3 regions of the Hyphomicrobium sp. 2TAF46 genome follow, and region 1 is predicted to be linked to each of the others. Evidence: predicted binding sites of a transcription regulator. Region 1 holds the regulator's gene; each other region holds the start of a gene.

What was found. The regulator PhoB, encoded in region 1, activates phosphate uptake and scavenging genes when phosphate is short. The targets are predictions, from matches to a motif close to TGTCATNNANCTGTCAT.
Region 2: a site for PhoB is predicted at 2,187-2,203, ahead of AB4Z24_RS22210 (STN domain-containing protein). Genes of this name have one in related genera too.
Region 3: a site for PhoB is predicted at 2,106-2,122, ahead of AB4Z24_RS10670 (STN domain-containing protein). Genes of this name have one in related genera too.

What each region holds. Positions count from the first base shown of each region.
Region 1 covers NZ_JBFRFO010000002.1:535,116-539,302, reverse strand. The annotation lists gene AB4Z24_RS06460 (DUF1007 family protein) at 1-513, opposite strand, end outside; gene AB4Z24_RS06455 (zinc ABC transporter substrate-binding protein) at 697-1,662, shown strand; gene phoB (phosphate regulon transcriptional regulator PhoB) at 1,687-2,394, opposite strand; gene phoU (phosphate signaling complex protein PhoU) at 2,432-3,142, opposite strand; gene pstB (phosphate ABC transporter ATP-binding protein PstB) at 3,185-3,970, opposite strand; gene pstA (phosphate ABC transporter permease PstA) at 3,967-4,187, opposite strand, start outside.
Region 2 covers NZ_JBFRFO010000018.1:18,214-22,400, forward strand. The annotation lists gene AB4Z24_RS22200 (transporter) at 42-794, opposite strand; gene AB4Z24_RS22205 (hypothetical protein) at 1,179-1,685, opposite strand; gene AB4Z24_RS22210 (STN domain-containing protein) at 2,260-2,991, shown strand; gene AB4Z24_RS22215 (RNA polymerase sigma factor) at 2,988-3,533, shown strand; gene AB4Z24_RS22220 (FecR family protein) at 3,563-4,187, shown strand, end outside.
Region 3 covers NZ_JBFRFO010000004.1:248,801-252,987, reverse strand. The annotation lists gene AB4Z24_RS10680 (glycoside hydrolase family 15 protein) at 1-1,519, shown strand, start outside; gene AB4Z24_RS10675 (nuclear transport factor 2 family protein) at 1,563-1,958, shown strand; gene AB4Z24_RS10670 (STN domain-containing protein) at 2,194-2,946, shown strand; gene AB4Z24_RS10665 (RNA polymerase sigma factor) at 2,943-3,455, shown strand; gene AB4Z24_RS10660 (FecR family protein) at 3,556-4,187, shown strand, end outside.

The sequences.
Region 1 (4,187 bases):
TTCGGGGGCGGACGCAAGTTTGATCGCGTCGGTCTTCTCGGGTTGGAAGTCGATGAAGTAGGACGGATCGAAGACCGCGAACGTCAGACCCTCGGCGCCGGGGGGAAGAGGCTTGGCGAGCGGCAGGTGGAAGTAGAGGCGCAAGACGCCATTCGTATAATCCAGGCGCGCATTCGTCGGCGGCGAGAATTCGAGCGGTTTTTCACCGAGCTTCGCAACGGTGAAATAGTTGAATTCCTTCAGGCCATCCATATTGACCTTCAGAAGCTCGGCCAATTCGCTCTGGTCATACTTGCCGTCGTTGTTCGTATCGAGCCCTTCGAGCGCCATCGCTGTGTAGGAATCGTCGAAGCTCCATACGTGGTCGACGCCGGTTACGGAGCCTTTGTCGTAATCGACGGTCAATACGTACGTCACCCACATGTGCGGGTGCGCAGAGACCGGAACAATCGTGGCCAATACGGCAACGAAAATGAAAGCCGCAAGGCGATAGGACTTGTTAAATTCGAGCACGCGCCGCTCAACCCTTTTGCTCTGATGCCGGTCGAATCGCCGGTCGACCCTAACGGACGCATATCGAACCGGCGAGATTGCGACGCTCTATCGGCTACATGGTCTAAGAGATTTGCGCATCCCCTTGCGAATGTTCTCCATTGGTTGTTATATTATACGCTTCAAATTTTGGGGGAATTGAGCATGATCGGCAGGCTAGCGGGATATTTCGGGGCTTTTCTCGTGGTGGCGAAAATCTCCGCGGCGGCTGCAGCGGAGACGCCGAAGGTCGTTGTTACGATCAAGCCCATTCATTCCCTCGTCAGCCGGATCATGGACGGCGTCGGTGTGCCGCAGCTCGTGGTCGAGGGTTCGGCCTCGCCGCATACGTTCACGCTGAAGCCTTCGACGGCCCGGGCCATTCACGATGCTGAAGTCTTCGTTCGTGTGTCCGACCAGCTCGAGCCATTCACGCGGAAAATCGTGGCGTCGTTGCCTGCGAACGTGACGGTGCTGACGCTCGCGGGTGCGGACGGCGTGAAGCTTCTCGATCAGCGTCAGGGCGGCGCCTTCGAGAAGCATGAACACGAGCATGAGCATGAAGAAGCGAGTGGCGCAGCGGGTGATCACGACGACCACGACGAAGATGGCAAGGACGGGCACATCTGGCTCGATCCGCAGAACGCCAAGGCTATTGCCGCCGACGTCGCGAAAACGCTCGAGGCGCGCTATCCGGAATATGTCGACAAGTTCAAAGCCAACACGACCGCGCTTATCGCCGATCTCGACACGCTCGATAGCCAACTGACGGCGGAGCTCAAGGACTCAAAAGGAAAGCCGTTCATCGTCTTTCACGACGCGACGCAGTATTTTGAGGATCACTTCGGGCAGAAGGCTGCGGGCTCGATCACTGTCAGTCCTGACGTGCCGCCGAGCGCCAAGCGGCTGACGGAGGTTCGTCACAAGCTATCGTCGCTCGGCGCCATTTGTGTTTTCGTCGAGCCGAATTTCCAGCCGAAGCTCGTGGACGCAGTCACCGAAGGAACGAACGCGCGTTCGGGAACGATCGATGCCGAGGGGCAAACGCTTAACCCTGGGCCAGGCCTCTACTTCGATCTGATGCGCGGCGTCGCCCACAGTATTTCGGACTGTCTGAACGGGCAGAGCTGAGCCGTTCGATGCCGGCGCGGGCCCTTACTGGGCCGGCGCTTCGGCCTCGCGTCCGTCGAACACGTATCCGGCACCGCGGACCGTGCGGATCGGATCGCTTTCGTTGCCCCGGATCAGCGATTTTCTGAGGCGGCCGATGTGAACGTCCACTGTCCGCTCGTCGACCTCGGAGGACTGGCCCCAGACGCGATCGAGCAGCTGGCTGCGCGACAGAACGCGGCGCGGGCTTTCCATGAAGACTTCCAGCATCCGGTATTCGGTCGGGCCGAGACGCACTTCGCGCGGGCCGCGAGTCACCTTGTGGGCGCCGCGATCCATGGTGATCTCGCCGGAGACGAGGATATCGCTCATCCGCTCGGGCGCCGCGCGCCGAAGCAGAGCCTTGATCCTTGCCATCAACTCCTGAACCGAGAAGGGCTTCGTCACGTAATCGTCGGCGCCGGTCGTCAGCCCCCGCACGCGGTCGGTTTCTTCACCGCGCGCGGTCAACAGAATGATGGGCAGGCTTTGCGTCTCGGTGCGATTGCGAAGACGGCGGCACAACTCGATCCCGGAGATCTTTGGGATCATCCAGTCGAGTATCGCAAGATCGAAACTTTGCTCCGAAAGAAGAAGCTCCGCTTCCTCTCCGTCCGAGGCTTGCACGACGTCATAGCCTTCGGACTGAAGATTGTATTTCAGAAGTTCTGCGAGTGGAGCTTCGTCTTCGACGACGATGATCTTGGCTGGCATGGCTTTTCGTCAGTGTTCCTTCACAAGGTCTTCGTCATTAACGCGGCGTGATCAACGTCGACGACGTCTTGTCGCCCTTCGGCCGATCGTCGGCGATGGGTACGCCGTGAACGAGGTAGTAGACGTTCTCGGCGATGTTGGTCGTGTGGTCGCCGATGCGCTCGATGTTCTTGGCGCCGAACAGGAAGTGCGTGCAGATGCCAATGTTGCGCGGATCTTCCATCATGTACGTCAGCAGTTCGCGGAACAGCGAATTGTACATCGCGTCGACCTGCTGATCGTCGCGCCAGACCTGCATCGCCTTCTCGGCATCGAGCGCGGTCAGCGCATCGAGGACGTCGCGGAGCTGGGTCTGCACCATTTCCGTCATGTGGCGCATGCCGGTCATCAGCGGCTTCGGATAGGGTTCGTTGGCGATCGCGAGAGCGCGCTTGGCGATGTTCTTCGCCAGGTCGCCGATGCGCTCGAGATCGGCTGCGATCTTGATGACGGTCATGATGTGACGGAGATCGTTGGCCAGCGGTTGGCGGCGCGCGATCATCACGATGACCTGTTCCTGCAGCTCACGCTCGAGCTGATCGACCATCACGTCGTCCGAAACGGCCTTTTCGGCGAGTTTCGGATCGCGGCGCTCGAGCGCATCCATGGCCTGCACGAGAAGCTTCTCAGCGTAGCCGCCCATCTGCGCGATGCGGCGATCGAGAAGTCTCAACTCGTCTTCATACGATTTCACGGTATGTTCGTTCATGGTCTCAATTCCTGAAATCCGATTTGGGCTCAACGCCACGCATTATCCGAAGCGGCCGGTGATGTAGTCCTGGGTCCGCTTGTCCGACGGGTTTGTGAAAAGCTTCTGGGTGACGCCAAATTCAACAAGTTCGCCGAGATACATAAACGCGGTGCGCTGAGAAACGCGGGCGGCCTGCTGCATGTTGTGAGTGACGATTGCGATCGTGAACTCGTTCTTCAGTTCGTCGATCAACTCTTCGACCTTTGCGGTCGAGATCGGGTCGAGCGCCGAGCACGGCTCGTCGAAGAGGATGACCTCAGGACGGATTGCGACGGTGCGTGCGATGCACAGGCGCTGCTGCTGTCCGCCGGAAAGGCTCAAGCCGCTGCTGTGAAGCTTGTCCTTGACTTCCTTCCAGAGGGCGGCCTTCTCGAGAGCGGATTCGACGCGGCCGTCGATTTCCGATTTCGGGAGACGCTCATAAAGGCGGATGCCGAACGCGATGTTTTCGTAAATCGTCATCGGGAACGGCGTCGGCTTCTGGAAGACCATGCCGATGCGCGAGCGAAGGAGGTTCAGATCCTTCATGTCGAGGACGTTCTCGCCGTCGAACATCACTTGGCCCTCGGCCCGCTGGTTCGGGTAGAGGTCGTACATGCGGTTCAGGACGCGAAGCAGCGTGGACTTGCCGCAACCGGACGGTCCGATGAACGCAGTGACCTGCCGCTCATAGAGCGGCAACGAGATGTTCTTCAGGGCCAGAGTCGAGCCGTAGAAGAATTTCAGGTTGCTGACCGTGATCTTTTCGGTAAGCCCCGTATCAACGTCTTTTGACATCAAGTTCATTGCTGCGTCCTCGAAGAGCTTAACCAACGTGCGGCGATGCTAAGTGTCAGCACGGCTGCGGTAATAAGTAATGCGCCTGTCCAAGCGAGACGCTGCCAGTCCTCATAGGGGCTGAGAGCGTACTGGAAGATCACAACCGGCAAACTTGCCATTGGAGCGTTGAGATTGGTGCTCCAGAACTGGTTGTTCAGCGCGGTGAAAAGTAGTGGCGCCGTTT
Region 2 (4,187 bases), on a different contig from region 1:
GAACGCTGCTCCGGTAGCATGACGAAGGCGATCAGACGTTCCTAGTAAGTGACTTCCCAGCCAAAATACCAAGAAACTTCGTTGGTTTCAGACACGTTTTGAAACCCCCGCCCCGCGGAAAACAGCAGGTGGTTGTGGTCATTAAAATCGTACGTGCCACCGAGATTGAAGCCTGCGCTGTCCTTGCCGTCGACTGTGTCGGCCGTCTGATGAAATACCTCTGCGCCCAACGTCAATTGTTCCGTCATTTTGCGCTGTAGTAGCCAGCTGACGAACCAAAAGTTCTTATCTCCGAGGGTATCGTTTTGATTGACCCAGTAGCCGCCACCGACATCGGTCGTCCAATCGCCGAACGATTTTTGGGCCCAGAGAGGAAGGAAGACCTGGACGTGACCGGCTCCTAGTCCGCGATCGTGGTTTCCCGTGGGAATTTGGACCGCCGGAAAGAAGGCAACTTGCGGTCGCAGTCCATCCTTCTCCTCTTGGATGAACCGATATTTGAAACTCACGGTGGTGTCCCCGTAGCCGAAGACTGTCCCGCCATTGCTCGGAGCGGCGAACGAGGTCGCTGCCCCGATTTGCAGCTGGCCATTCGGTATCAATCCGTAAGTTAGTTCGAAGCCGGGCAGTTCTCCCGATGTGTCTCCCTTCGTATGAGTGCCCGTCGAAAAGCTGTAAAATTCGTAGTGTCCGAGTTCGACCGGCACAGGGTCATCGGTTCGGAATGGCGGACCAGCGTAAGCGTTTCCGGGCATGAGGACTGCACAGAGAATGATCAGGCGAGTCGTAGTCACGATTTTTGCTCGCGCGCTGCCGGGAGTTGCCCAGGGTTCAGCCGAAGCAAGAAAGTCAGCGTGACTTCGGGCGCTTTACTCAATTTTGTCATTGGTGCGGTCATCAGCTCACTCCGCCGTTTTCTCGCATAGGTTGGAGACGGCGTGCGGCGACCAGTCGTTCTTTGTATCACATATCTGTAAAGAAAGCAGCCACGCGAAATTTCCGCGATCTCTTATGCCGAGGTGCGTGTCCGTTTGTTCATGAACGGTAGTGGCCCTCATTGGAGGCGTGACGGCGCGGTGCAGCTCGGGCTCATCAGGCCAATCGGGAGGTCGCTGAGCGGACGGCGTGAAAAAGCCTTCCGGAATGTCAATCATTATAGCGATTAGCCGGTAATGCGTTCAAACTTCGGCATGAGGAATGTCTGCCACAGCTAGCGGGAGCGCGGCGGCCTCGGCCGTTATTTCAAAGTTGGCGGGCGATTCCATCTCACCCTCCGGTTCAAACGCCGGGGCATTGAACTTTGGCGGATGTTCCGAGGCAGAATACTCTGGGCTGTCCTCCATCGCGAAGTATTCGTCGATCGCGGCTTCCCATTCCGCCACCGCCTCTGGGGGGTACGTCGAGATCAGATCTTCACGCAGCAGCCGGCCAGTCTTTTTGAAGGCGTAGATGATTTGAGGAGCTATGCCGGACGCTTGCATCGCAGCCAAGACGTTCTTATCGAATTTCTCCATTGCGAGCTTGCGCGGCTTGTCGGCGTCTGAATCAAAGAAGACTGGATCGTCGGGTCCCGGAGGCCGGCCAAACTTTTTCTCGAAGGCAGCCGCTAATTGGCGCAGGATATCTTGCTCGTCGACGGTCTGCGCGCGCCGCCGGTTTCGCGCATCTCGAGATGACTTCTTCATGAGGATACATCGCACAAGGATTGATGGATCCTTATACTGATCATCCGCGGCGGTATTACGTCGGTGATAGGAGGTGCAACTAATCGCCGATCAATTGCTGCCTTGCGACGGGGCGAGTTGGGAACTGCCTGAAATAGTGCGCGCTGCAGTCTAGATGCTCGGAGGTTCCGTGTGTCCTTGAGCGCGCGGCCGTGGCGGCAATGCGAGAGGCATGTCAGGGCGTCAAATGTCCGAGCCTCTACTTGCCTCGATTGAGTCCGACACCGGCCAAGCGATGGGGTGACGTCCGGATTTGTTCCGCCTTCTGAGCATAGAGCGCGACGAGCTACTATTGAAGTCGGGTCCGCTGTCGCCAATCGATCGCCTCGGCCTAAGGTCGACCATCGTTAGCTGTTGCATGCAGAATAGATAAAGGGCCGGTTCGAAATCTGGCAGAGGGACGACTAACTTGAACGACGAGGAAGCGGACGAGGGTAAGGGCCAAGCGGACCAGCCATGGCGTGACATGCTCGTGTAATACGCAACGTCTAGGATCGAGTGGCGATTGTGACATTCGTACGAACATGGGGCGAGAGTGTTGGGGCCGGTTGCGCCGATAGCAGCGCAAGTCCGGAGCGTTTGGCTGTGCCGTACGCTTGCGTCCCTGCTGTGGGGTGCCGCCGCCATCTATACGACGACGATCTCCGCCGCGGCACAGACGGCCAATCCCCACGCTGAGATAGCGTTCGACATCGCCGCCCAGCCACTGGCATCAGCCCTCGACACCTACGTTGCCATGACGGGTCTCGGCGTTCTCTACGACGCCGGATTGGCGGCGGGACGCCGTTCGAAAGCTGTCCGTGGAATCCTGGCGGCCGATGTTGCCTTACGCGTCCTCCTCGAAGGCACAGGCCTGACCGTCCTCTATACGCGAGATGCGTTCTCGGTGGTCCCGGCGCCGGCATGGCAACCTTCGGGCAAAGATCCGGGTGGACAGGACTATCTGCCGTATTTCGGTATGATCCAACGCGGCATCGAGGAGGCCTTTTGCCGGGAAGCGGTGACGGTGCCCGGCGACTATCGACTTGCCGTGCAGTTCCGCGTGGACGGCTCCGGCAAGGTCTTGCAGCCTCAGCTTCTGACCACGACTGGGAGCAGCACGCGCGACACGGCGATCGCAAACCTGCTGCAGACCGTGACCATCGGGAGTCGACCGCCAAGGGGCATGCCGCAGCCGGTGACGCTCCTGGTCATCCCGCGTGCCCCGCAACAGACGGGTGATTGCCGGCAGAACAGCTCCCAATCGTATGAGCGAGCCGCGCGATGAGCGATGTCACATGGGCCGCGCTGCGCCAGCTCCTGGTCGATCGCTACGACGACCTCCGCAAGCTTCTTACGCGGCGTTTGAATTCCGACGAGCTGGCCCGGGAGACGCTACATGAGACGTGGCTGCACCTGGATCGTGACGATGAGGTTGGGCCGATCAGGAGCCCGACGGGGTACATCCTGCGCACGGCAGTCAACATTGCCGTCGACCGCGCGCGCAAGGATGGCCGCCTCGTCCGGCCAGACGAGATCGCCGAATTGTTCATTGTGCCCGATCCGGGTCCAGACCCCGCAGCTGCGGCTGAGGCGCGCCTGGAGATCGAGGCGCTCGAGCGCGCCTATCAGGAGCTGAGCCCGCGCCGTCGGGCGATCCTCTATGCGGCGCGCATCGAGGGAAAACCGTTTCGCCAGATTGCGACCGAGCTCGGCATTTCCCAGCGTCTGGTCGAGATGGAATTGAGGCATGCGCTCGAGCACTGCGCCCAGCGGCTCAATCGCAAGGTCATCCGAATTTTCGGTCCCCGCCCGCCTGAAACGTCCTAGAGGAAGCTACAGCCCGTATCGGGCCGAGCGTGCACGCGTCAGATCAAACCGACGAAATCATGGATCCCATCGACCAGGACAGCCCAGACACGATGCTGCGACGTGCCGCGCTCGATAAGATTCAGCGCCTTGTATCCGGCGACGCAACTGCCGAAGACGTTGAGGACATCCGCCGCTGGCGGCGCCTCAGCCCGGCGCACGAAGCCGCGTTCGCCTCGGCAACCAGGCTGTGGGATCGCCTGGGACCGGCGGTAGGTAGCGCCGAGCAACGGAGAGCGACGGACGCCGCGGCGTCACCTTCGCCCCGGCGCGTGACACGCCGCATGATCGTGGGTGGGGTTGCGGCAGCATCAGCGGCCTATCTGATAGCGCGCCCTCCATTTGAAATCTGGCCTTCGTATGCCGAACTCACGGCTGACTACCGCACGGCTACGGGGGAGCAGCACCGTATTGCCCTTGCCGAAGGTGCATCAGTGCTGCTCAACACGCAGACCAGCCTTTCACTGAGACCGTCGGATGATGACGACGATCGTATCGAGCTCATCACCGGGGAAGCCGCTATCACGATCGACCGGGAGTTAGTCCGACCTTTGAGGGTGATCGCCGGCGATGGCCGCATCAGCGCCCGGCGCTCAACGTTCAATGTTCGCTATG
Region 3 (4,187 bases), on a different contig from region 1:
TATGCCGCCGCGCGACGGAATTGCCGATCTCGTCCGGCTGGTTCGCGGTGTGCGCGGTCAAGTCGATCTGCATACCGAATTCATCCTGCGCTTCGATTACGGCTCGATCGTGCCGTGGGTCGAGCGTCTCGACGGCAAAGGTCTGCGCGCGATTGGCGGACCCGAGATGGCAATACTCCGGACGCCGATTCCGTTGGAGGGTCGAGATTTCACGACAGTCGGCGAATTCACCGTCAACGCTGGCGAGGTTGTGCCGTTCGTCTTGAGCTATGGTCCCTCGCACTTGCAACCCCCGGACGGCGTGGATCCTGAGCGCGCATTGCAGGAAACCAAAGCCTTCTGGCACGCGTGGTCTAACCGCTGCACCTCGGAGGGCTGCTGGAGTGAACCCGTCAGACGCTCGCTGTCGGTACTGAAGGGGCTAACCTACGCGCCGACCGGTGGCATCGTCGCGGCGGCCACGACTTCGCTGCCCGAAGAGGCGGGCGGTGTGCGCAATTGGGACTATCGCTACTGCTGGCTCCGAGATGCTGCCTTCACGCTGCGTGCGCTGGGACGCGCCGGTTATTATGAGGAGGCACGGGATTGGCGTGATTGGCTGTTGCGCGCAGTCGCCGGAAGCCCCGATCAGCTCCAGATCATGTACGGGCTTGGCGGCGAGCGTCGCCTGGCTGAATGGGAGGTGGACTGGCTTTCGGGATTTGACGGCGCGCGCCCGGTCCGGATCGGCAATGCAGCCGCAACGCAGCTTCAGCTCGACGTCTTTGGTGAAATCGCTGACGCGATGTTTCAGGCTCACAAGCATGGTATGGCGCCGGTGAACCGATGGTCGGCGATCGCACGGGCTTTTCTCGATCATCTCGAAACGATTTGGCGCGAGCCGGACGAGGGCATTTGGGAGGTGCGCGGGCCTCGCCAATGCTTCACGCATTCCAAGGTCATGGCCTGGGTTGCATTCGACCGGGCCGTGAAATGGGTCGAGCAGCTTGGCGTGGAAAGTCCTGTTGAGCGGTGGCGCAAAGTGCGCGATGCGATCCACGACGACGTCTGCCGCTATGGTTTCGACAATGAATTGGGAAGCTTCGTTCAGGCCTACGGATCGAAGGTCCTCGATGCCAGCCTTCTCCTGCTTCCGATCGTCGGCTTTCTGCCGCCCTCCGATCCGCGGATCGTGGGCACGGTTCGCGCGATCGAGCGGCGTCTCCTCGTCGATGGCCTCGTCTTCCGCTATGACACCGGCAAAACCGACGATGGATTGCCGCCCGGCGAAGGCGCGTTCCTCGCTTGCAGCTTCTGGTTCGTCGACAATCTGATCCTCCAAGGTCGCGCCGCGGAGGCGCGCAAAATGTTCGAGCGGCTGCTTGCGCTTCGAAACGACGTCGGCCTTCTCGCGGAGGAGTATGATCCGCGCGCGCGACGCCAGATGGGAAATTTCCCGCAAGCGTTCAGCCACGTCTCGCTCGTCAACACCGCCTACAACTTGGATCTCTGCGAGAAGCGTTCAGAAGAACGCGTTTGATGACGCCTGAAGGATGGCCTGCGAGACATGACTGGAGGTCGAGATGGATGATCGAGCCATACGCGCAGCACTGGAACGCCATTGGGTTGCTTCCGACGCGAACGACTTCAAGGTCGAGCATGAGATCTACCGCGAGGATGCGGTGCTTGATTATCCCCAATCGGGAGAGCGAATCCGCGGCCGTCGCAACATTCAAGAAAGCCGATGTCTCCAGCCGAACAAGAAGCGATTTACGGTTCAGCGAATTATCGGCCGCGGCGATCTCTGGGTCACCGAATTAATACTCACCTATGACGGCAGACCATCTTACACGGTGAGCATCATGGAATTCCGCGACGGACAGGTGGCGAACGAAACTCAGTATTTCGCCGATCCGTTCGAGCCGGGACCCTCGCGCGCTCATCTTGTCGAGCGAGCAGGCGAGTTGAGGTCGTCCTGAACGGGGAGGAAGCAGAACTCGGTGCCGTGACGGTTAGACCCCAATATTGTGTATAGCCTAGGTCGTTGGTCACTTGCCGGGAGAACGCTCCGCGCCTGGCACGGACAGCACCCGCTGGAGCAGACCAAGGCTATGCTGTTTTGGCATTGTCGTGAAACCGTAATGTTCCGCCATTAGCCTCCCCGGCACGTCGGTGTGGGGATACGTGTGCTGACGCTTTTTTCTTGCAGTGATGATGCTTCAGCGGGCCGAACCGAGATCCCGACCGGATCGCAATACCCGAAGTCACTGGCGTCGTTGCGCTACGCTGTGGACGCTTGGTCTTGCCCTGACGGGATTGATCGCGACAGCGCGACCCGGAAACGGCCAATCGGCAGCGAATGAAACGCCGATCGAGTTTTCAATCCCGGCGCAACCACTGATCTCGGCGATCAGCCGTTATGGTGATGCAACCGGCAGCGAGGCGCTTTATGATGCAAGCCTCGCGATCGGCCGCGTCTCGGGAGACGTGCAGGGTGTATTAACGCCCTCCGAGGCGCTGCAAAGGCTCTTGGCCAGAACGGGTCTCTCTGCGCGGTTTGTTGCTGAGGGGACCTTCGTTGTTTTGCCGGCGCCGCCAGCAACCGATCAGGCGACGGCGCAATCATCGTCGCCTGCGTATCACCGTTACTATGCGCTCGTTCAAGAGAGCCTTCTGGATGTCCTATGTCAATTGAGTGGCGCTCGTCCCGGGCGATATCGGATGATCGCCGTGTTCTGGATCGCGCCCAGCGGCGCGGTTGAGGACGCCTGGCGGATAGGCACTGCGGGGAGTGCGGACGCTGATCAGCAGATCGATACTGCGCTGCGCAAAGTCAGGTTCAGGGAGCCGCCGCCTGCGGGCTTCGCACAACCGGTCCGGATATTGATCGTGCCGCAAGCCCCCGGCGTAAACCCAGGCTGCGCAAGTGCGGATGCCCGCCTGCGAGCGGCCGGTGGTGCGCGATGAGCGACAACCCGCTGACCATCATGCGCCGGCTGTTCGTCGACGGTTACGATGAACTGAAAGCGCGATTGACGCAGCGCCTGGGCTCCGCCGATCTGGCCGGCGATGCGATGCACGATGCATGGCTGCGCCTCGCTCGAGCGGACTCGGTCGGCGCCGTCCAGAGCCCGGCTAATTATCTGTTCCGGGTCGTGCTGAATGTGGCCGACGATCACCGCCGGCGGGAGAAGCGCCACAGGTCGGCGATTGACATCGAAGATGCGCTGGAGGTTCCGGACGAAGCGGCGACGCCGGAAGAGATATTGCTGGCGCAGTCCGATCTGGCTGCGTTCCAGGCGATTTTGGAGGAGCTTCCGGAGCGTCAGCGTACCATCTTCCTGGCGGCGCGGATCGGCAACATGCCACGCCAGGAGATTGCTGATCGACTTGGCATTTCGCGGCGTTCTGTGGCGAGAGAAATTCTGCTTGCCCACAAGCATTGCCTCGCGCGCTATTTGGAATTGAAGGGCTAGTGTTGCACTTTCGCCCCCCGAAAAATGTCTTAGTAGTAAGGCCCGTTGGAAGCGCCGGTTGGCCCATGAGGGCAACCGCGGCGAGGAGTGCAATAGTGGGATGAAAGACCATCGCCGCACGGATCTGAACCCCATTCAGGACGAAGCCGTCGGCTGGGTGCAGAAACTCGTATCCGGAGAAGCGACGCCGGCAGAGATCGAGGCCGCAGAGCGTTGGCGCGTGCAGAGCCCAGCACACGCCGCTGCATTCGACGCGGCCGAGCGCGTGTGGAGCGAGTTCGGCGCTGCTGGCCGCGCCTTGCATGGTCTCAAGGGGGATTTCGCCAGCACACTGGACACGCTGGGCAAGAGCCGCAGAACTCTAAATCGCCGTGCGGTGTTGGGCGGCGGTGCTGCTACGGTCGCGGTTGCAAGCGTCTATGGCGTAATCGACCCGCCGCTTGGACTTTGGCCATCCTTGTCCGAGCTCAATGCTGATTACCGCACAGGGACGGGTGAGCAGCGCAATGTCACATTCGCGAACGAAATAGCGATCAACCTCAATACGCAGACAAGCCTTGCGGTACGGACCGCGACGGTCGCGGAAGATCGCGTTGAACTGGTTTCCGGGGAGGCGTCTTTCGCAACGCCATTCCGCGGAGCACGCTCCCTCGTGGTGCTCGCAGCGAATGGCAGAACGGTTACGGAATCCGGCAAGTTCGATGTCCGTTACACGACAATCGGCGAACGATC